DNA from 3 places in the Micromonospora sp. NPDC049900 genome. Region 1 is predicted to be linked to each of the others. Evidence: riboswitches for the same ligand, from Rfam matches in the RefSeq annotation. Region 1 holds a riboswitch; each other region holds the start of a gene.
What was found. A riboswitch is a leader RNA that binds a small molecule or an ion and turns the genes downstream of it on or off. The one in region 1 is predicted to bind S-adenosylmethionine.
Positions count from the first base shown of each region.

Region 2: another riboswitch for S-adenosylmethionine. It lies ahead of thrC (threonine synthase); the one in region 1 lies ahead of ACIBMZ_RS16465 (aminotransferase class V-fold PLP-dependent enzyme).
Region 3: another riboswitch for S-adenosylmethionine. It lies ahead of ACIBMZ_RS14060 (ABC transporter substrate-binding protein); the one in region 1 lies ahead of ACIBMZ_RS16465 (aminotransferase class V-fold PLP-dependent enzyme).

Region 1 covers NZ_JBITKM010000006.1:203,859-211,332, forward strand. Annotated here, with positions in the region: gene ACIBMZ_RS16425 (2-hydroxymuconic semialdehyde dehydrogenase) at 1-237, shown strand, start outside; gene ACIBMZ_RS16430 (2-keto-4-pentenoate hydratase) at 234-1,028, shown strand; gene ACIBMZ_RS16435 (acetaldehyde dehydrogenase (acetylating)) at 1,025-1,960, shown strand; gene dmpG (4-hydroxy-2-oxovalerate aldolase) at 1,957-2,994, shown strand; gene ACIBMZ_RS16445 (2-keto-4-pentenoate hydratase) at 2,991-3,722, shown strand; gene ACIBMZ_RS16450 (RidA family protein) at 3,782-4,168, shown strand; gene ACIBMZ_RS16455 (NmrA/HSCARG family protein) at 4,241-5,131, opposite strand; gene ACIBMZ_RS16460 (TetR/AcrR family transcriptional regulator) at 5,220-5,756, shown strand; SAM riboswitch class IV at 6,107-6,227, shown strand; gene ACIBMZ_RS16465 (aminotransferase class V-fold PLP-dependent enzyme) at 6,280-7,474, shown strand, end outside.
Region 2 covers NZ_JBITKM010000001.1:245,250-252,723, forward strand. Annotated here, with positions in the region: gene ACIBMZ_RS01120 (alpha/beta fold hydrolase) at 129-2,996, shown strand; gene ACIBMZ_RS01125 (ABC transporter permease) at 2,996-3,892, shown strand; gene ACIBMZ_RS01130 (DUF4232 domain-containing protein) at 3,882-4,580, opposite strand; gene ACIBMZ_RS01135 (DoxX family protein) at 4,959-5,408, shown strand; SAM riboswitch class I at 5,603-5,738, shown strand; gene thrC (threonine synthase) at 5,748-7,034, shown strand; gene ACIBMZ_RS01145 (GNAT family N-acetyltransferase) at 7,317-7,474, shown strand, end outside.
Region 3 covers NZ_JBITKM010000005.1:20,129-27,602, forward strand. Annotated here, with positions in the region: gene ACIBMZ_RS14030 (urease accessory protein UreD) at 1-354, opposite strand, end outside; gene ureG (urease accessory protein UreG) at 354-1,091, opposite strand; gene ACIBMZ_RS14040 (urease accessory protein UreF) at 1,081-1,764, opposite strand; gene ACIBMZ_RS14045 (urease subunit alpha) at 1,764-3,467, opposite strand; gene ACIBMZ_RS14050 (urease subunit beta) at 3,464-3,826, opposite strand; gene ACIBMZ_RS14055 (urease subunit gamma) at 3,823-4,125, opposite strand; SAM riboswitch class IV at 4,419-4,531, shown strand; gene ACIBMZ_RS14060 (ABC transporter substrate-binding protein) at 4,798-5,640, shown strand; gene ACIBMZ_RS14065 (amino acid ABC transporter permease) at 5,676-6,458, shown strand; gene ACIBMZ_RS14070 (amino acid ABC transporter ATP-binding protein) at 6,455-7,186, shown strand; gene ACIBMZ_RS14075 (ABC transporter permease) at 7,262-7,474, opposite strand, start outside.

The DNA of each region.
Region 1 (7,474 bases):
CTGGCCAACGACAGCGACTACGGCCTGGCCGCCACCGTCTGGACCCGGGACGTGGGCCGCGCCCACCGGGCCGGCACGCGCCTGGAGACCGGCATCGTGTGGGTCAACACGTGGTTCCTGCGGGACCTGCGCACCCCGTTCGGCGGAGCCAAGGCCTCCGGCGTCGGCCGGGAGGGCGGCGTCCACTCCCTGAACTTCTACTCCGAGCTGACCAACGTCTGTGTGGACCTGTCATGAGTGATGTCGCCCGGGCCGCCCGAGTGCTGCGGACCGCCTACGAGACACGTACCCCCGTCGCGCCGCTGCGCGGCGACCTTCTCCCGGTCGGCGACGTCGACGCCGCGTACCAGGTGCAACAGGCACAGGTCGCGCAGTGGGAGGCGGCGGGCCGCCGCCGGGTCGGCGCGAAGATCGGCCTGACGTCGGCCGCCGTCCAGCAGGCCTTCGGGGTCTACCAGCCCGACTTCGGGATGCTCTTCGCCGACATGGCGGTCCCGGACGGCACCGAGATCGACGTCGGTCGGCTGCTGCAACCCCGGGTGGAGGCCGAGGTCGCGTTCGTGCTCGGTGCCGACCTGCCGTTCCCGCAGGTGACACCCGCCGACGTGATCCGGGCCACCGACCACGTCCTGCCCGCCATCGAGATCGTCGACTCCCGGATCACCGGCTGGGACATCTCCATCGTGGACACCGTCGCCGACAACGCCTCCTCCGGACTGTTCGTGCTCGGCAACCAGCCCCGCTCGCTGGCGGACGTCGACCTCCGACTGGCCGGGATGGTGCTCGAACACGCCGGTGAACCGGTGTCGGTCGGGGCGGGCGCCGCCTGCCTCGGCAACCCCGTCCACGCGGTCGCCTGGCTCGCGCAGACCCTGGCCGGCACGGGTACGCCGCTGGCCGCCGGGGACATCGTGCTGTCCGGCGCACTCGGACCGATGGTGCCGGTCACCCCCGGCGCGACGTACGAGGCGCGGATCTCCGGCCTGGGCTCGGTCCGGGCCTGCTTCAGCCCGGGGAAGTCGGCATGAGCACCGGAGTGGCCGTGATCGGGCCGGGGAACATCGGCACCGACCTGATGATCAAAGTGTTGCGCCTGTCGGAGTCGCTGCGGATGACGGCGATGGTCGGCGTCGACCCGGACTCCGACGGCCTCGCCAGAGCCCGCCGGCTCGGCGTGGCCACCACCGCCGACGGGATCGACGGGCTGCTGACGATGCCGGAGTTCGCCGACGTCGGGGTCGTCTTCGACGCCACGTCGGCCGGATCGCACCGCCGCCACGCCGCGCTGCTGCGCGAGCACGGCCGCCTGGTGGTGGACCTGACCCCGGCCGCCGTCGGCCCGTACGTGGTGCCGCCGGTCAACCTCGACGAGCACCTCGACGAGCCGAACGTCAACATGGTGACCTGCGGCGGGCAGGCGACCGTCCCGATCGTCGCCGCCGTCGGCCAGGTGACACCCGTGCACTACGCGGAGATCGTCGCCTCGATCGCCTCCCGGTCGGCGGGCCCGGGCACCCGGGCCAACATCGACGAGTTCACCGAGACCACGGCACGGGCGATCGAGGTCGTCGGCGGCGCCCGTCGCGGCAAGGCGATCATCGTGCTGAACCCGGCGGAACCACCGATGATGATGCGCGACACCGTCTACTGCCTCTGCCCCGACCGGGACGTCGACCGGGCCGCCGTCGCGGCGTCGATCGAGACCATGGTCGCCACCGTCGCCGGATACGTGCCCGGCTACCGGCTGAAACAACGCGTGCAGTTCGACCACGTCGACACGTACGTGCCCGCGCTGGGCACCCGGTTCACCGGCGTCCAGGTGTCGGTGTTCCTGGAGGTCTCCGGCGCCGGGCACTACCTGCCCGCGTACGCCGGCAACCTCGACATCATGACCTCTGCCGCACTCCGCACGGCGGAACGGATGGTCGCACCCCGCGCCGACCGGAAGGTGCCGGCATGACCAGGCTCTATCTCCAGGACGTGACACTGCGCGACGGCATGCACGCCGTACGGCACCAGTTCACCGTCGACCAGGTCCGCGCGATCGCCGCCGCCCTCGACGCGGCCGGGGTCGCGGCGATCGAGGTCGCCCACGGCGACGGACTGGCCGGTTCGAGCGTCAACTACGGGCACGGCGCCGCGTCCGACGCGGACTGGATCGCCGCGGCGGCCGAGGCGGTCACCACCGCGAGACTGACCACCCTCCTGCTGCCCGGCATCGGCACCATCGCCGACCTCAAGGCCGCCCGCGACCTGGGCGTGACCAGCGTACGGATCGCCACGCACTGCACCGAGGCGGACATCTCCGCCCAACACATCGGATGGGCCCGCGACAACGGCATGGACGTGTCCGGGTTCCTGATGATGGCGCACATGAACGACCCGGCGGCACTGGCGGCGCAGGCGAAACTGATGGAGTCCTACGGCGCGCACTGCGTCTACGTCACCGACTCCGGCGGTCGGCTGCTGACCCGGGACGTCGCCGAACGCGTCGACGCGTACCGCCAGGTCCTCGACCCGGCCACGCAGGTCGGCATCCACGCGCACCACAACCTGTCCCTCGGCGTGGCCAACAGCGTCGCCGCCGTGGAGCACGGCACCACCCGGGTCGACGCCTCCCTGGCCGGGCACGGCGCCGGCGCCGGCAACGCACCCCTGGAGGTGTTCGCGGCCGTCGCCGAACTCCACGGCTGGGACCACGGCTGCGACGTGTTCGCGCTGATGGACGCTGCCGACGACCTGGTCCGGCCGTTGCAGGACCGGCCGGTCCGGGTCGACCGGGAAACGCTGAGCCTGGGCTACGCGGGGGTCTACTCCAGCTTCCTGCGTCATGCCGAGCGGGCCTCGCAGCGCTACGGGATCGACGTCCGCTCGATCCTCGTCGAACTGGGTCGCCGCCGCATGGTCGGCGGACAGGAGGACATGATCGTCGACGTCGCCCTCGACCTGGTCGCCGCCACCGACCGGACCACCGCGACCGGAGGAAGCCGATGAGCACCACCGACCACCTCGCCCGACGCCTCGACGCCGCGGCGACCAGCCGTACCGCCATCCCGCAGCTCGGCACCGACACCGCGCTGGACGTACCCACCGCCTACCGGGTGCAGCAGGCCGTGGTCGATCACCGGCTCTCGCGCGGTGAACGTCCCGTCGGACTGAAGCTCGGGCTGACCAGCCGGGCCAAGATGGCGCAGATGGGCGTCGACGAGGTCATCTGGGGTCGGCTCACCGACGCCATGCACATTCCCGACGGCGGCACGCTCCGACTGGCCGCCCACATCCACCCCAAGGTCGAACCGGAGGTCGCCTTCCTCGTCCACGGTGGTGCGATCACGGCGGTCGCGCCGGCCCTCGAGGTGATCGACTCGCGGTACGTCGACTTCCGCTTCACCCTGCCCGAGGTCATCGCCGACAACACCTCCGCGAGCGGCTTCGTCCTCGGCGCCTGGCAACCGCTGCCGGACGGGATCGACAACCTCGGCGTACTGCTGGAGGTGGACGGGCGACCCGTGCAGATCGGATCCACGGCCGCGATCCTCGGCGACCCCCGCCGGGCGCTCGCCGAAGCGGTCCGGCTCGCCGCCGCCAGCGGTGTGGACCTGGCCAACGGCGTGATCCTGCTCGCCGGTGCGGCCACCGCCGCCGTGCCGCTGCGGGCCGGATCCCACGTCCGGGTCACCGTCGACACGCTCGGCACCGCGTCCCTGCGGGTCGCGTCGTGACCCCACACAACGAGAACGGCGCCCGACGCGACCGTCGGCCCGACGGTGTGGTGCCCGGCATGGCCACGCCGCGCGGCCGCTTCCCGCACGTCAAGGTCGTCGGCGACCTGATCTTCGTCTCGGGTACGTCGAGCCGTCGGCCGGACAACACGATCGTCGGCGCCGCAGCGGACCCGATGGGCGTCACCGACCTCGACATCCGCGCGCAGACCCGCGCCGTCATCGACAACATCCGCGACATCCTGCACTCCGTCGGGGCCGACCTCGACGACCTCGTCCAGCTCACCACCTACCTGGTCAACATGAACGACTTCGGCGGCTACAACGAGGTCTACGCCGAGTACTTCGACGAGACCGGGCCCACCCGCACCACCGTGGCCGTGCACCAGCTGCCCCATCCGCACCTGCTCATCGAGATCCAGGCGGTGGCCCGACGGCCGTCCTGACCTCGACCCGGGTGGGTGACCTCGTCGGGCTTGCCGGGCCGGCCGTCCGCAGCCGGCCCGGCACCCGAGCGGTCAGGTGAGGGCGCGGCGGGCCCAGGTGCGGAAGTCCGTGGTGGGCAGGCCGAGTGCCTGGGCGATCTCCGGTCGAGCGGGGGTGCCGTTCTCGTTGATCTGCTCGACGACCTTGACCATGAACGGCGGCAGGCCGCGCGTGACCGCTTCCTGCGGGGTGAGGACCGGCGCGGTGACGGTCCGGCCGGTGACCTCGCTGAGGATCGCGGCGACCTCGGTCATGGTCCGCATGTCACCGGCGAGTTCCACCTCCTTACCGTCCAGCGTGCCCGATCCGGTGAAGGCGGTCGCCGCAGCCGCACCGATGTCGTCGACGGCGATCCAGGCGATGCGGGTGTCCGCGGCGAAGCCGGTGACGATGGTGCCGCTGGACCAGTCGCCGAACAGGAAGGACTTCTCCAGCAGGTTCTCCATGAAGGTCGCGGGCTTGAGGACGGTCCAGCGGGCGAATCCGCTGCTGCGGACCGCTTCGTCGATTGCTGCCTTGCTCTCCCAGTAGTGCCGGTCCCAGCGGCCCTCGGCCCAGCCCGGCTGGTTGCGGTGGAAGTCACCGGCACCGGCGACGCTGCTGTGGACGAACTGCGGCACCCCGGCCCTGCGGGCGGCCTCGACGAGGTGCCGCCCTCGGCGCAGCTCGGCATCGCCCTGCAGATCGGTGAGATCCGGGAAGGGGATGGAGAAGACGCCGTCCGCTCCGCGCGCTGCGGCGAGGAGCGAGGCGGGATCGTCCAGGTCGCCCCGGACCAGTTCGGCTCCTCGGTCGCGGAGGGCGAGTGCGGCCGCGCTGGTGGTGTCGCGGACCAGGGCGCGTACCGCGACGCCCCGGTCGAGCAGTGCCCGGGCGGTGGATCCGCCCTGCTTGCCGGTGGCGCCGATGACAAGGACGGCCATGTCTCCTCCTCGGAACAAGTGGGGTGGCACCCCACTTCCTGTCGGTTACGATATGGGGGGGTAACCCCACTTATTCAAACGGCAGGCGATGAGAGTTGACGCACAACGCAACCGCGCGCTGATCGTCACGGCGGCCAGCGAGGCGGTCGCCCGGGACGGCGCGTACGCGTCGCTGGAGGAGATCGCCCGAGCCGCCGGCGTGGGCTCGGCGACCCTGCACCGGCACTTCCCGTCCCGCTGGGCGTTGCTGGAGGCGGTCTTCCACGACCGGGTCGAAGCGCTCTGTGCCCGCGCCGGTGAGCTGTCGACCGGGCCGGACGCCCGCCAGGCGCTGACGACCTGGCTGTGCGAGCTGGCGGTCTACAGCACGACCACCCGCGGCCTGGTCACCTCCCTGCTCAGGGCGCCCCAGGAGAGCGAGTCCTGCTCCGCGATGCTCGTGACGGCCGGCGAACCGCTGCGGCGCCGAGCCGCCGAGGAAGGGACCGTACGCGCGGACGTCGAGATGATCGACCTGGTGACCCTCGTCAAGGCGATCGCGCTGGCGGCGGAATCGACGAGTGCGGCCGAGGCGGAGCGGCTGGTGCGACTCGCCCTGGAAGGAATGAGCCCGTCCCGGCGGTGAACCCACGCAGAGGACGACGACGCCGCCCGGTGTTTCGTCAGCCGGGCGGCCCGGCCTCGACAGGGCCGCCCGGCTCACCTGCTGCGCGTCGGCCGGACCGAGCCGCCCGATGCTGGTCGCGCCGTCGACGAGGTGACCGAAAGTGCTTCGCGAAGTTGACAGGCGATCCACTGGTTCGTCCATCATGGAGTGTGCTGTTCACCGTGGTGGAGTCGATCGGCGGCGCGTGACCGTGACCGGTGCGGCGAGGGGCGACTCAAGGGGGCTGTCGCGTGTCGTACGAACAGGGACATGCTGGGCGCGCCACGGGCCCTAGCGGGCGGGCTCGCCGGTGTGGCAACATCGGCAGCGGTCATGAGTGTCAGCGTCAAGGCCCCGGCCTGCTGACCGGCAACCCTCGTATATCCGCGGTGGGGTGCCTCCGGGTGAGGACCAGGCCGCCGGCGACCGCCGCAGCGGCAAGCGCGGACCCCCACGGGTCCACTGTCACCTGAGGACCACTGTGCCCACGATCGTTCCCACCGTGCTCGGCGACGACCTGCCGGTCCGCCTCGCCGACGGCACCACCGCCGCGTACGCCAACCTCGACTACGCCGCCACCGCACCCTGTCTCGCCGAGGTCGCCGAGGCGGTGACCGAGCTGCTGCCCTGGTACGCCAGCGTGCACCGGGGTGCCGGTGCTGCGTCGCGCCGATGCACGCTGGCCTACGAGCAGTCCCGTCAGACCGTCGCGGACTTCCTCGACATCCGGCCGGACGACCACGTGATCTTCACCCGGAACACCACCGATGCGATGAACCTGCTCGCCCGGGCCCTGCCACCGCACACCACCGTGGTGACCTGGGCCGGCGAGCACCACGCGAACCTTCTGGCCTGGCCGCGCGTGCACCGCCTGCCGGTGCCCACCGACCTGCCCGAGGTGACGTCCGGGCTGACCCGTGCACTGGCCGCCCTGGACAGCGCGGGGCCGGTGCTGGTGGCGGTCACCGGCGCCTCCAACGTCACCGGAGAGGTCTGGCCGATAGCCGACATCGCGGAGATCGCGCATCGGCACGGCGCGCGGATCGCCGTCGACGCCGCACAGTTGGCCCCGCACCGCGCGGTCTCCATGGCCGGCGCCGACATCGACTACCTGGCGCTGTCCGGGCACAAGCTGTACGCGCCGTTCGGCACGGGAGTCCTGGCCGGCCGAGCCGACTGGCTCGACGCCGCCGACCCGTACCTGTCCGGTGGCGGGGCCACCCGGCACGTCGGTGACGAGCCCGCCGACGTGCAGTGGCAGACCGGTCCGGCGCGACACGAGGCCGGCACGCCGAACCTGCTGGGCGCGGTCGCGCTCGCCGCCGCCTGCGCCACGATCTCCGCCGCCGCGCCGGACGTTCTCGCCCGCCACGAGCAGGAGCTGCTGACCCGGCTGCGCGACGGCCTCGCCGCCCTGCCGCAGGTGGCGGAACTGCGCACGTTCGACGCCGATCACGACCGGGTCGGCATCGTCAGCTTCACCGTCGCCGACCGGCGGGCAGCCGACGTCACCCACCGCCTCTCCACCGAGTACGGGATCGGCGTACGCGACGGCTTGTTCTGCGCCCACCCGCTCAGCCGGAGGTTGCTGGCCGGCGCCGCCGCGCGGCTCGGCCGCCCGACCGACGGGTACGCGATCCGGGCCAGCATCGGCATCGGCACGACCGCCGAGCACGTCGACCGACTCCTGCACGGGC
Region 2 (7,474 bases), on a different contig from region 1:
AAGTCATCCCAAAGGTTCGCCTACGGAGGATGTGCGGTCGACCTCTTGCGGATGACGATCGGCCGAGTAGGACGGACGTACGGCGGATCTCAGCTACCACTCAGGTTGCGGGCCGTACCGTGTGCCGAATGAGATCGCCGTTCTCGGCCGAGCGGATTCGCCGTGCCCTGCCCACCGGCCGCCGGGCCGTCGCCGCGTCGGTGGCTGTCGCACTGCTGGCGGCGGTCGTCGTCTGGGCGGTGTGGCCGGACCGGCCGAGCTTCCGGACCGAGGCCGCGATGCTCACCGTGCGATCCGGGCCGACCGGCGACGAGCCCGTCGACCTGGACACCACGCTGTACCTGCCGCGCGAGGCCGCCGCCGACCGGAAGGTGCCCGCGGTACTGCTCGCGCACGGGTTCGGCGGCACCAAGAACTCGGTCCGCACCGACGCCGAGGACCTCGCCGACCGGGGTTACGCGGTGTTGACCTGGACCGCCCGGGGCTTCGGTCGCAGCGGTGGCCAGATCCACCTGGACAGCCCCGACCACGAGGTCCGCGACGCGCAGCGACTGCTGGACTGGCTGGCCGACCGTCCGGAGATCCGGACCGACGCGGCGGGCGACCCCCGGGTCGGCGTGGTCGGCGGCTCCTACGGCGGCGCGCTGGCGCTGCTGCTCGCCGCCCAGGACCAGCGCGTGGACGCGATCGTCCCGATGATCACCTGGAACGACCTGTCCCGGTCCTTCCTGCCGGAGAGCGCCGGTGGGGAACCGACCGCCGGGGTGTTCAAGTCCGGCTGGGCCGGCATCTTCTTCGGTGGTGGCGGCGCCGTCGGCTCCGGACCGGCCGGTATCTCCGGCACCGGCGCCGAGTCGCCGGAGGGTGCGCCGGACGCCGGCCCGCCCAGCCCCGCGCCGGGTCAGGGGCCGGGCACCGCGCCGGGCGCCCCGGCCGCCGGTGCCCTGCCCGATCCCTCCTGCGGCCGGTTCGCCGCCGACGTCTGCGCCGCGTACCTGCGCATCGCCGCCACCGGTCAGGCCGACCAGGCCGCCGTCGACCTGCTGCGCCGGTCCAGCCCGGCCGGTGTGCTGGACCGGATCGAGGCGCCCACCCTGCTGGTCCAGGGCGCGGCGGACACCCTCTTCCCGCTGGGCGAGGCCGACGCCAACGCCCGGGGCATCGCCGCCAACGGCACCCCGGTGCGGGTCGCCTGGTTCACCGGCGGCCACGACGGCGGCGCCGGACCGCAGACCGACTCCGACCGGGTGAAGTTCCTGACCGCGCAGTGGCTCGACCACTACGTCGCGGGCACCGGGGACGCACCCGGCGACACCTTCACCTTCTCCCGGATCGCCGGCTTCGACGCGATGGACCGGGGGCTGGTCGCCACCGGTTACCGCACCGACGACTACCCCGGTCTCGGCGGCGACTCCCGCCGCGAGGTGACCGTGGCCGGGCCGCCCCAGCCGGTGGCCAACCCACCGGGCGGCAACCCCGCCGCGATCTCCTCGGTGCCGTTCGCCGGCTCGTTGAGTTCACTGCTCAGCGGGGTGGCCGGCGACATACCGGGGCAGCATGCCCGGTTCGAGTCCGAGCCGCTGACCGAGGCGGTCGACATCGTCGGTGCGCCCACGGTGTCGCTGCGGGCCGCGTCGAGCAGCGGCGAGGCGGTCCTCTTCGCCAAGCTCTACGTGGTCGACCCGGAGGGGGCGGCCACCCTGCCGAGCGGGCTGATCGCGCCGATCCGGCTCAGCGGTCTGCCGGCCACCGTCGACGCCGCCGCGCCGGTCACCGTGACCCTGCCGGCGATCGTGCACCGGGTGGAGGCCGGGCACCGGCTCCGGCTGGTGGTGGCCACCTCGGACCAGGCGTACACCACCCCGATCGAGCCGGCCGTCTACACGGTCGCGGTCGGTGACACGCCGGTCGGCCTGCCGACCGTCGACAGCGACCCGATCCCCACCGAGGCGGCGCTCTGGCGCTGGGTGCTGGTCGGGCTGATCGCCGCGATCGTGATCGGGCTCGTCGTGCTCGTGGCCGTGCTGCGCCTGCGGCACCGCCGCCAGGACACCTCGATCCATCCCGAGTACGCGGACACCCCGCTGGCCGTGCGCCATCTGCGCAAGGAGTACGCCGACGGCTTCGTGGCCGTCTCCGAGGTGGACTTCGAGGTGCACCCCGGTCAGGTGGTCGGCCTACTCGGGCCCAACGGTGCCGGCAAGACCACCACCCTGCGGGTGCTGATGGGGCTGACCCAGCCGACGGCCGGGGAGATCTACGTCTTCGGGCATCGGCTGGTGCCGGGATCGCCGGTGCTCTCCCGGATCGGCGCGCTCGTCGAGGGGCCCGGCTTCCTGCCGCACCTGTCCGGTTTGGAGAACCTCAGGGCGTACTGGCGGGCGACCGGGCGGCCGGAGGCCGACGCGCACTTCGAACAGGCGCTGGAGATCGCCGGGCTGGGCTCGTCGGTGCACCGGCGGGTCCGCAAGTACAGCCACGGCATGCGGCAACGGTTGGCCATCGCCCAGGCCATGCTCGGCCTGCCCGAGCTGCTGGTGCTCGACGAGCCGACCGACGGGCTGGACCCGCCGCAGATCGCCGAGATGCGTCGGGTGCTCCAGCGGTACGCCACCGACGGCCGCGCGGTGCTGGTCTCCAGCCACCTGCTCGCCGAGGTGGAACAGACCTGCACGCACGCCGTGGTGGTCAACAAGGGCCGGATCGTGGCCTCCGGGCCGGTGGAGGACATCGTCGGCGACTCGCCGAGCGTGCTGTTCGAGGTGAGCGACCCGCGCGCGGCCCGGGACGTGCTCAACGACCTCGGCGGCGTACGGGTGCTGGACGACGCCGACGGGCACCTGGTGGTGGACACCAACGGCACCGCCCGCAGCGAGGTGGTCGCCGAACTGGTGCGGGCCGGTATCGGGGTGGACCGGGTGGTGCCCCGGCGCCGCCTGGAGGACGCGTTCCTCGCCCTGGTGGGCGAGAACTCTCGGGGAAGCGGGGACCGGTGATGGCGGGATCGACCGTGCCGACGCGGGAGGAGTCCGAGGTGGCTCCGTCGGGCGCCGCCGCCGGCTACCGGCCGTCGAGGACGCTGCCGTTCGGTGCCGAGTTCCGCCGACAGGCGGCGCGGCGGCGCACCCAGTTGGCGCTCGGCTTCATGGTGCTGCTGCCGTTGATCATCCTGATCGCGTTCCAGTTCGACTCGGGTGACGACGACAACGGCCGGGGCGAGTTCGGCAGCCTCGTCTCGTTCGCCACCTCCGGCGGGCTGAACTTCACCCTGTTCACCATCTTCGTCTCCGCCTCGTTCCTGCTGGTCGTGGTGGTGGCGCTGTTCTGCGGCGACACGGTGGCCAGCGAGGCGAGCTGGGGCAGCCTGCGTTACCTGTTGGCGGTGCCGGTGCCCCGGGCCCGGCTGCTGACGGTGAAGCTGCTGGTGGCGCTCGCGTACTCGGCGTTCGCGCTGGTGCTGCTCGCCGGCACGGCCCTGCTGATCGGCACCCTGCGGTACGGCTGGTCACCGCTGCGTAGCACGGTCGCCGCGCAGCTCGAACCCGGCGAGGGGCTGCTCCGCCTGCTGGCGGTGCTCGGCTACCTGGCGGTCGTGCTGCTGGTCGTCGCCGGTCTGGCGTTCCTGCTCTCGGTGGTCACCGACGCCGCGCTGGGCGCGGTGGGCGGTGCGGTGCTGCTGTGGATCCTCTCCAGCATCCTCGACCAGATCACCGCGCTCGGCGCGATCCGGTCGTTCCTGCCGACCCACTACAGCACCGCCTGGCTGGGGCTGCTCTCCACGCCCGTGCAGACCGACGACATCGTCCGAGGGGCCATCTCGGCGATCTGCTACGCCACCCTGTTCTGGGGGCTCGCCTTCTGGCGCTTCACCCGCAAGGACATCACGAGCTGAGTGCGGCGTCGACGCCGTCGTCCGCCGAATCGGTGGGCGTCGGTGTCGGGCCCGTCCGCTTCTTCCAGGCGCTGACTCCGATCCGGTCGGTGTTGCCGAGGTCGATCGGCCCCTCCATGTCGAGTACCTGCCCCGGCTGCCCCTTGCCCGCCGCGATCTCCACCCGCGTGGCCTCGGTGGCGGCCACGGTCGGGTCGTCGACCAGGTTGCGCCAGATCACGGCAGCTCTGGCCGCGTCGCCCGGTGCCACCACCAGCCGCCGGGGCGGGTCGTCGAAGCCCGAGGCGATCCCGGCCGCCCCGGGGACCACCCGGACGCTGAGCGGTCGCCCCTCGCCGTCGTAGAGCCGTAACGCCGGATAGCCGTGCAGCGGGTACGGCCGGTCGCCGCAGTTGACCAGTTCGACGCCCATCGCCCGGAGCCCCATGGCCGCGCTGACACCGAGGTAGCGGATCCGTACGCCGGACTCGGGGCAGACCTCCGGCCCGGCCGAGGTCGGTGCCGGGGCGGTGGCCGCGCCGAGCGGCTCCGGCGGCGGGTCGCCCGGGGCGTTGTGCGACGCGTCGGTCGGCGCGCAGCCGGCGAGCATCGTGACGGCGGTCAGCAGCGCGGCGTGCCGCGTACGCCGGTCACCCGGGCCGTGTCTCGGGGTCGTCTCCGGAATCGATCCCCCGTGGATGTCTCGCATCGGGCCATCGTCGCATCACGGTGCTCGATCGCTCGCCCGGCTGTCGGCGTGGCGAGGCGGGTGGTTCGGGACGGCGTCGCGGTCGGCCGGGGGCCGCTCGGTGTACCGGCTGGTGGGACGACGGTGGCCGCTTCCGGACCCGGGTGGGCGCGCGGCTCCGGCTCGGATGACCGCGACTTGTTGCCGTCACATGTCCAGGGTGTACAGGGAGTCGTTACGGAGGGTGATCAAAACGATCTTCGCCGAGGGGGGTTCCTTCGGAAGTTCCAGTCGCTACCATCGATGTGGGAGCGTTCCCAAAGGAAGAGATTGCATCGACAAATATTTATCAATCCCGCATTCTGGTTGCCCTCGTCCATCCACAATGGAGGTTCCGGAATGCGTACTGACCGGTTCGGCGGGCCGGCCCTGTCCCTGTTCCGCATGGTCATCGGCCTGCTGTTTCTCTGCCACGGGTTGTCGTCTCTGTTCGGCGTCTTCGGCGGTGCCCGGGGGAGCGGTGAACCCGTCCCGCTCGGCACGTGGCCGGGCTGGTGGGCCGCGCTGATCCAGGCCGTCTGCGGCGCCCTGGTGCTCGTCGGTCTGCTCACCCGGCCGGCGGCCCTGGTGGCGTCGGGCTCGATGGCCTACGCCTACTTCGTCGTCCACCAGCCCGAGGCGCTGCTGCCGCTGCGCAACAACGGCGAGTTGTCCGTGCTGTTCTGCTGGTCGTTCCTGCTGATCGCGATACTCGGTCCGGGTAGCTGGGCGCTGGACAACCTGCTGCGCCAGCGCAGCGGGGCCGCACTGGACGTGAAGGCGGCCGAACGCAGGTCCGTACCGGCCTGATCCGGCTGGTGCGGCGGCCAGGCCGACGCTCGTGCGCGACCCTGGACCGGGTCTCCTCCGGCACCGCCGGAGCCGTCCGGTCCAGGGTCGTCGCCGTCCCTCAGGCGGTGGCGGCGGTGAGGAATCGCTCACAGGCTGAGATCGAACGCTGACGAGCGCGGCGCGATTGCCTAGACTCGGCGGCACAACTGAATACCTCATCCAGAGGGGCTGAGGGATACGGCCCGACGACGCCCCGGCAACCACCCCACGCGCTCATCGCTGAGCGTCCCGTGGGGCAGGTGCCAATTCCGTCCCCGCCGCAGGGTGCGATGTGGGGGAAGATGAGAGGACTCGGACATGACGTCGACGCTCGCCCCTACCGGGATCGACACCACCGCCAGCCCCGCCCGCGCCCTGGTCTGCCGCGCCTGTTCGGCCCGCTACCCGTTGGCCGCGCAGCACGCCTGTTACGAGTGTTTCGGCCCGCTGGAGGTCGACTACGACCCGGCGGCCCTCGCCACCGTGACCCGCGAGCAGATCGAGGCGGGCCCGCAGAACATCTGGCGCTACGCGGCGCTGCTCCCCGCCGGGCAGGACCCGGCCACCCGGGTCAGCCTGGACCCCGGTTTCACGCCGCTGGTCGCCGCCGACCAGCTCGCCGCCGAGCTGGGCATCACCGGCCCGCTCTGGGTCAAGGACGACAGCGCCAACCCCACCCACTCGTTCAAGGACCGGGTCGTCTCGGTCGCGCTGACCGCCGCCCGGGCGCTCGGCTTCGCCCGGTTCGCCTGCGCCTCCACCGGCAACCTGGCCAACTCCGTCGCCGCCCACGCGGCCCGGGCCGGCACCCCGTCGGTGGTCTTCATCCCCAGTGACCTGGAGCAGGGCAAGGTCGTGACGACCGCCGTGTACGGCGGTGAGCTGGTCGCCATCGACGGCTCGTACGACGACGTGAACCGGCTCTGCGGCGAACTGGTGGAGACCGACGAGTTCGAGGACACCGCCTTCGTCAACGTCAACGTCCGGCCGTACTACGCCGAGGGGTCCAAGACGCTCGGCTACGAGGTCGCCGAGCAGCTCGGCTGGCGGATTCCGGCCCAGGTCGTGATCCCGATGGCCTCCGGCGAACTGCTCACCAAGGTCGACAAGGCGTTCAGCGAGCTGGTCGAGATCGGCCTGGTCGAGGCACCGGCCGGCGGGTGGAAGGTCTTCGGTGCCCAGTCGGCCGGCTGCAACCCGATCGCCACCGCCCTGCACGGCGGCGGGGACACGATCACCCCGGTCAAGCCGACCGGGATCGCCAAGTCGCTCAACATCGGCGACCCGGCCGCCGGCCTGTACGCCCTGGAGGCGGTACGCCGTACCGGCGGCTGGATGGACTACGCCGACGACGACGAGATCCGTGCCGCCGTGCGGCTGCTGGCGCGTACCACCGGGGTCTTCGCCGAAACGGCCGGCGGGGTGACCGTCGCGGTGCTGCGCAAGCTGGTCGAGTCCGGAAAGTTGGACCCGACCGCGGAGACGGTGGTCTACAACACCGGCGAGGGGCTCAAGACGCTCGACGCGGTCGCGGGCGAGGTCGGACCGACCCACCGGATCAAGCCGTCGCTGCGGGCCGCCCGCGACGCCGGCCTGCTCGGCTGAGGCACACCGCGAACTCGTCGGCTGGTCGGCATGTTGCACGCCGACCGATCCGCCGGGTAACGGGCTTTTCGCGGTGAGTGCCGAAAACACGCCGTCGAGTACTTGACGGCAGGAACCGGGCGGCGCAAGATGCTTCGTGCGGGAGGGCGTTTCGCCGTAGACTTTCAGTCTTTACGACCCAGCGCCGGAGGCGTTGTGCGATCGTCCCTCCCGACCAAGCTTCCCGACGGGGCCGGCGAATAATCGCTGGCCCCGTCGCTCGTCGTCCCGCAGGCTGCGGAGATGGCCATCACCATCACCCCCTTCGGTGCCGACGACGAGTCGGCCATCGAGCAGGCGTTCCAGGTCGGTGCCGACTACAGCGCCGCGGAACTGCCGGACTACCCACCGTTCAGTCGGCAGCGGTTCGCCGCGCTGTTCCACCAACCGATGCCGGGCAC
Region 3 (7,474 bases), on a different contig from region 1:
CACGTGCGCACAGCCTGCCGCCGCGACGAGTTGCTCGGGCAGCCAGCGCAGCGTGGCGTCGGCGGCGACGGTCGCCCGGACCAGCATCCGGGAGACCGCGCCGGGGCGGCCGGGCAGGGCGATCGAGGCCGCCACGGTCCGGACGTCGACCACCGCGCCGGGAGCCACCTCGACGTCCAGCCGCAGGTCGTCGCCGGCGAGCGGACCGGCCGCACCGCCGACGACGTACACCGTGACGCCACCGCCCGACGCCGGCACCTGGCGCAGCAGCAGAGGGCTCTCCCCGCGCAGCTCCGCCAGCACGGTGCGGCCGTGCCGGTCGGCGCGGGCCACCAGCCGGGCGGCGGCCCGCATCAGGACCGCCCGGCGGGTACCGGGTGGCCGGTGTGCGCGGACGCGGCCCGATGGTGGGCCAGTTCGTGCCGGATCCACGCGGCGACCCGGGTGGCCAGGGGGTCCTCGGTGATGGACTGGAACACCGTGGGCAGGTCGCCCCGACGGGCCCGCGCGTCGCGGTCCATCACCGACAGGTCGGCACCGACCATCGGGGCCAGGTCGGTCTTGTTGATCACCAGCAGGTCGGCGGCGGTCACCCCGGGGCCGCCCTTACGCGGCACCTTGTCCCCGCCGGCCACGTCGACCACGAAGATCTGCCGGTCGACCAGCCCTCGGCTGAAGGTGGCGGTGAGGTTGTCCCCGCCGCTCTCCACGAGCACCAGGTCCAGCGGGCCGAGCGCCTCGGCCAACTCGTCTACCGCGTCCAGGTTGGCGCCGATGTCGTCGCGGATGGCGGTGTGCGGGCAGCAGCCGGTCTCCACGGCCCGGATCCGGTCCGGGTCGAGCACCCCGGCCCGCTTGAGGAAGTCGGCGTCCTCGGTGGTGTAGATGTCGTTGGTCACCACCGCCAGCCGCAACTCGTCGGCGAAGGCCCGGCACAGCGCGGCGACCAGCGCCGTCTTGCCGGAGCCGACCGGCCCGCCGATGCCGACCCGCAACGCCCGCGACGCGGCGGGCAGCGGGGCGTGCGGGTCGACACCGGGCTCCGGGTGGGTGTGGGGAACGGACTCGTCGTGATCGGTCTCAGGACGCAAAGAGACGCACCTCCCAGGTGGCGTGAACTTCGGCATGGATGTCGGCGAGCGGAGCGGCGGCGGCCGGCAACCGCTCCGGTGGTTCCTCGGCGGCCCGCGCCGCCCGCGCCGCGGTGGCATCGCAGGCGACCGCGAGCCGCACCAGCAGGGCCTGCACCCGATAGGGATCGAGGCCGAGCAGACGTACGGCGGCGCTTGCCGAACCGGTCACCGTCGCGTGCGCGGCGACCGTGGCGACCTGCGCCGGGTCCAGACCGGCGGCGGCACCGACCAGCCCCAGCACCAGCGGCTGGTGCGGGCCGGGCGGCACGGTGGGCAGATCGTCGAAGGTGTCGTCGGGCCAGATCTCGCGCCCGGCCCGCAGCAGTGCCCGGCCCTGTCGTCGGGACACCGCCCGCTGGGCCGGTGACACGGTCCGGGCGTCCAGTTCGGCGTCGAGCCGCACCAGCAGGTCCCGGCGTCCGGCCGACCGGGCGGCCCGACGGGACGCCGCCGCGAACGCCGCCGCGACCAGCCCGGCGGTGGCGAGCCGCCCGCGCAGGTACTCCCCCAGCGTGGCCAGGTCGGTCACCCGCCCGGCCGCGACGGCCGCCTCCAGACCCGACGAATGGGCGTGCGCCCCGGCCGGGAACCGCCCGTCGGCGAGCAGCAACAGCATGGTCGACGCGGTCATCAGAACAGGAAGTAGCGCTGGGCCATCGGCAACTCGGTCACCGGGTCGGGTTCGACCACCTCGCCGTCGATCCGCACGGTGAAGGTGTCCGGGTCCACCTCGATGCGCGGCAGCGCACCGTTCTCCGGCAGGTCGGTCTTGCCGCGCGACCGCACGTCGGCGACCGGCACCACCCGGCGACGCACGTCCAGGCGCAACCCGGCGTCGAGCGCGGCGGGTGCCACGAACGCCAGGCTGGTGGCGGCGGCTGCGACGCCGTACGCGCCGAACATGGGTCGGGGCAGCATCGGCTGCGGCGTCGGGATCGAGGCGTTCGCGTCCCCCATCTGGGCGTACGCGATGAAGCCGCCCTTGATCACCAGGTGCGGCCGGACGCCGAAGAACGCCGGCTCCCAGAGCACCAGATCGGCGAGCTTGCCCGACTCGACCGAGCCGATCTCGTGGTCGAGCCCGTTGGCCATGGCCGCGCAGATGGTGTACTTCGCCACGTACCGCCGGGCCCGGTGGTTGTCGGCGGCACCGTCACCGGCCAACGCCCCCACCCGCGCCTTCATCACGTGCGCGCTCTGCCAGGTCCGCAGCACGACCTCGCCGACCCGGCCCATCGCCTGCGAGTCCGAGCCGATGATGGAGATCGCGCCGAGGTCGTGCAGCAGGTCCTCGGCGGCCATCGTGGACGGTCGGATCCGGCTCTCCGCGAACGCCAGGTCCTCCGGCACCGCCGGGTTCAGATGGTGGCAGACCATCAGCATGTCGAGGTGCTCGGCCAGCGTGTTGCGGGTGTACGGGCGGGTCGGGTTGGTCGACGACGGCAGTACGTTCGGTTCCCCGGCGACGGTGATGATGTCCGGCGCGTGTCCGCCCCCGGCCCCCTCGGTGTGGTAGGAGTGGATCGCCCGACCGCCGATCGCCCGCAGGGTGTCCGCGACGAACCCGGCCTCGTTGAGGGTGTCGGTGTGAATGGAGACCTGCACGCCCGAGGCGTCCGCGACCCGCAGGCACGCGTCGATCGCCGCCGGGGTGGTGCCCCAGTCCTCGTGCAGCTTGAAACCGCCCGCACCGGCCCGCAACTGCTCCCAGAGCGCCTCGGTGGAGACCGTGTTGCCCTTTCCGAGCAGCAGGACGTTGACCGGGAACGCGTCCAGGGCCTCGTGCATCCGGGCCAGGTGCCAGGCGTTCGGTGTGACGGTGGTGGCGCGGGTGCCCTCGGCCGGTCCGGTGCCACCACCGACCAGGGTGGTGACCCCACCGGCCAGCGCCTCAGTGACGACCTGCGGGCAGATGAGGTGCACGTGGGTGTCGACCGCCCCGGCGGTGAGGATCCGACCGTTGCCGGCGATCACCTCGGTCGCCGGGCCGATCACCAGATCCGGATGGACACCGTCCATGGTGTCCGGGTTGCCCGCCCGACCCAGCGCCACGATCCGCCCGTCGCGGATCCCCACGTCGGCCTTGACCACGCCCCAGTGGTCGAGGACCACCGCGCCGGTGACGACGGTGTCCAGCGCGCCCTCGGCCCGGGTGGCCCGGGACTGGCCCATCGACTCGCGGATCACCTTGCCGCCGCCGAAGACCGCCTCGTCACCGCCGGCACAGTGGTCGTGCTCGACCTCGATCAGCAGGTTCGTGTCGGCCAACCGGATCCGGTCACCGGTGCTCGGCCCGTAGAGCGCGACGTAGCGCTCCCGCTCCACCATGCTCATGCCGTCCCTCCGCTCCGCTGCGCGCCGCCGTGAGACACCGCCGTCGGGGTCGGGTCCAGTGAGCCGGCGCACTCGCCGCGCAGGCCGGGGACGATCCGCGCGCCGCTCAGCGGCACCAGATCCACGGTGCGGCTCACGCCCGGTTCGAAACGCACGGACGTCCCGGCCGGTACGGCCAGACGCTGCCCCCAGGCGGCGGCCCGGTCGAAGTCCAGGGCCGGGTTGGCCTCGGCGAAGTGGTAGTGCGACCCGACCTGCACCGGCCGGTCGCCGGTGTTCACCACGAGCAGCGTGGTCACCGGACGACCGGCGTTGATCTCCACCGGCCCGGCGGCCGGCAGGATCTCCCCGGGGATCACGGGATCGGGTGGTGCACCGTCACCAGCTTGGTGCCGTCCGGGAACGTCGCCTCCACCTGCACCTCCCTCAGCAACTCGGGGATGCCGTCCTGCACGTCGTCCCGGGTCAGCACGGTGCGGCCGGAGGCCATCAGGTCGACCACGGACGCCCCGTCGCGCGCGCCTTCGAGGAGGAAGGCGGTGAGCACCGCGACGGCTTCCGGGTAGTTGAGACGCAGGCCGCGTTCGCGGCGGCGCCGGGCGACGTCCGCCGCCACGTGGACGAGCAGGCGGTCCTGCTCGTGCGGGGTGAGATACACGGGGTGCTCCCGGTGGGTGTCCGCGCCCCCGGACACCGTCGGCCCGGCGCCTCGACGCGCCGACCGCCGGTCGGGGTTCGCCCGCCGGTCCGACCGCCACGTGCGCGGGCCCCGGGGTTTCCACCTCCCCGGTCCGCGTGGCGGACCACCGGCGGTGTCGGGTCGGATGCGGACCGCACCGCCCACCGCTGAGCAGACCGTAAGGGATCACGCGGGCGGCGGGCAACACCCCGCGTGAGGGTCGTCATAACGGGTGGACGCTGCCCCGTCACCGGCTGCTAGCCTCGGCGACAGGTCAAGAGCGCCAGCGTCAAGCCCCGGCTCGCTGGCCGGCAACCCTCGTCCGCGCAGGGGTGCCCCGGGTGAGGACCAGGCATCGGAGCGACCTCCGGTGCAAGCGTGGCCTGGTGTCCCAGGTCATCACGACCTTGAGGAGAACCATGCCTTACCGCTGTCGACCGGTGGCCTGCCGGGATCTGACCCGGCGTCGGCACGTCGACATGATGCGGGTGTGCAGCGCCGCGTGTAGCTGACCTGCGTCGCTACCCGGCCGCCGACCTGCCCGGTCGGACGACCAGCCCCGTTCCGTTTTCCCACCCCTCACGGTCCGTCCCACGGCGGACCGTCGGCGTGGCACGTGCGTGCCCGCCGCCGTTCATCCAGGAGACACCTGTGCGCTTCCTTCCCGCCCTGACCCGGGCCGTCGCCGTCGGCGTCACCGCCGTGCTCGCCGCCACCGCCCTCACCGCGTGCGGCTCGGACGGCGAGACCGCCGACAACCCGTACAACCTGCTCCAGCCGGGGGTGCTGCGGGCCGGCACGCTCACCGACGCGCCGCCGAACGTCTATCTCAAGGACGGCCAGTTCACCGGGTTCGACAACGACCTGCTGGTCGCCGCCGCCGACAAGCTCGGCCTGCGGGTGGAGTTCGTCGGCACCGACTTCTCCGGCCTGCTGGCCCAGGTCAACAACCGTAAGTTCGACGTCGGCAGCTCCTCGATCACGATCACCGAGGCGCGGAAGAAGACGGTCGACTTCGGCAACGGCTACGACTTCGGGTACTTCGGGCTCGACGTGCCCGCCGGATCGACGCTGACCGGCTTCGACGAGCTGTCCGGCAAGCGGGTGGTGGTCGTGCAGGGCACCGTCCAGGACGACTACGCCACCGGGCGCGGCCTCGACCCGGTGCGGGTGCCGGACTACAACGGCGCGATCAACCAGCTCAAGGCCGGCACCGCGGACGCCTGGATCGCCCCGGCCGAGATCGGCGAGAAGACCGCCGCCGACAGCGGCGGCAAGATCAAGGTCGCGGCGAAGGAGCTCAGCCCGGCACCCACCGCATACGCGGTCGCCAAGGGCAACGACCCGCTGCGCGAGGCGCTCAACCGGGCCCTGGACGAGGTCATCGCCGACGGCACCTGGACCCGACTCCAGGAGCAGTACTACCCGGGGCGGCCGATCCCGGCCGACTTCACCCCGGGCAGCGGCGACGTGTCGGCACCGGCCGCCTCCTGAGGTAGGACGACGAGCGAGTAGGGCGGAGGTCGACCGTGGATCCGTTGCGCACCCTGTGGGAGACGTTCTTCGACTGGGAGTCGATGCGCGAGGCGCTGCCCGAGATGATCACCGTCGGGTTGCCGAACACGCTGATCCTGGCGGTCACCGCCGCCCTGCTCGGCTCGGCCATGGGCATCGTGCTGGCCGTCGCGGGCATCTCGCGTACCCGCTGGTTGCGGTGGCCCGCCCGGGTCTACACCGACGTGTTCCGTGGCCTGCCGGCGGCGGCGACGATCCTGCTGATCGGGGTCGGCCTGGCACCGTTGGGCATGCAGGTGTGGGGACCGAACCCGTACCCGCTGGGGATCCTGGCGCTGTCGCTGATCGCGGCGGCGTACATCGGGGAGATCTTCCGCTCCGGCATCCAGTCCGTGGAGGCGACCCAGGTGGAGGCCGCCCGCGCGCTCGGTTTCTCCTGGTGGGAGGCGATGCGGGTGGTGGTGATCCCGCAGGGTGTCCGGCGGGTCCTACCGGCCTGGGTGAACCAGCTCATCGCACTGATCAAGGACTCCAGCCTGGTCTACTTCCTCGGTCTGCTGGCCAGCCAGCGGGAGCTGTTCCGGATCGGGCAGGACTACGCGGCCAACACCGGCAACCAGTCGGCGTTGCTGCTGGCCGGGCTCTTCTATCTGACGCTGACCGTGCCGCTGACGCACGTCGTCAACTGGATCGACCGGCGGCTGCGGCACGGCCGCCCGGCGACCGGACCGGCCGGTGACGATCCCGACGACCTCGACCTGGCGCTGCCCGGCGCCGCCGGAGGCAACCAACGATGAGTACCTCGGTCAGCCTGAGCCTGCGCGACGTGCACCTGGCCTTCGGCCGTCACCAGGTGCTGCGCGGGGTGGACCTGGACGTCGCGCGCGGCGCGACCGCCTGCGTGATCGGCCCGTCCGGGTCCGGCAAGTCGACGCTGCTGCGGACCGTCAACCGGCTGCTCGAACCGGACCGGGGCGACGTGCTGCTGGACGGGCGCAGTGTGCTGCGCGACGACCCGGACGCCCTGCGGCAACGGGTCGGCATGGTGTTCCAGCAGTTCAACCTGTTCCCGCACATGAGCGTGCTGCGCAACATCACCGTCGCGTTGCGGCGCATCCGCAAGCTCGGCGAGGACGAGGCGGTGGCGGTGGCCCGTACCCACCTGGACCGGGTGGGGCTGGCCGCGAAGGCCGACGCCCGCCCGGCGCACCTGTCCGGCGGGCAGCAGCAGCGGGTGGCCATCGCCCGGGCGCTGGCCATGCAGCCGCAGGTGATGCTCTTCGACGAGGCCACCTCGGCGCTGGACCCGGAGCTGGTCAAGGGCGTGCTGGCGTTGATGGCGGACCTCTCCTCGCAGGGCATGACCATGGTGGTGGTGACCCACGAGATGGGTTTCGCGCGCGAGGTCGCCGACACCGTCGCGTTCATGGACGCCGGGGTGGTGCTGGAGGCCGGCGAGCCGACCGCGATCTTCGAGTCGGCCGAGCACCCGCGCCTGCGCCGGTTCCTTTCGCAGGTGCTGTAGCGCGGGGGCGGCGGCGGTGAAAGGAGGGGACCCCTGCTCTGCACGAGGCGTTAGCAGGGGTCCCCTCCTTTCACCTCAGGTCGGAGTATCGCGCCGCCGGAACGCGCCCAGTCCGACGGCCAGCAGCACGGCCGCCACGGCGGTGAGCACCACCAGGGGCAGCACCCTGAAATCGGCGGCGGGCACCGACGGCACGTGGGTGAAGGGCGACAGGTTCAGCGCCGCCTGCGGCAACTCCAGCACCGCGCCCAACTGCCCGAGCAGCAGGAAGGCGATCAGCACCGCCCA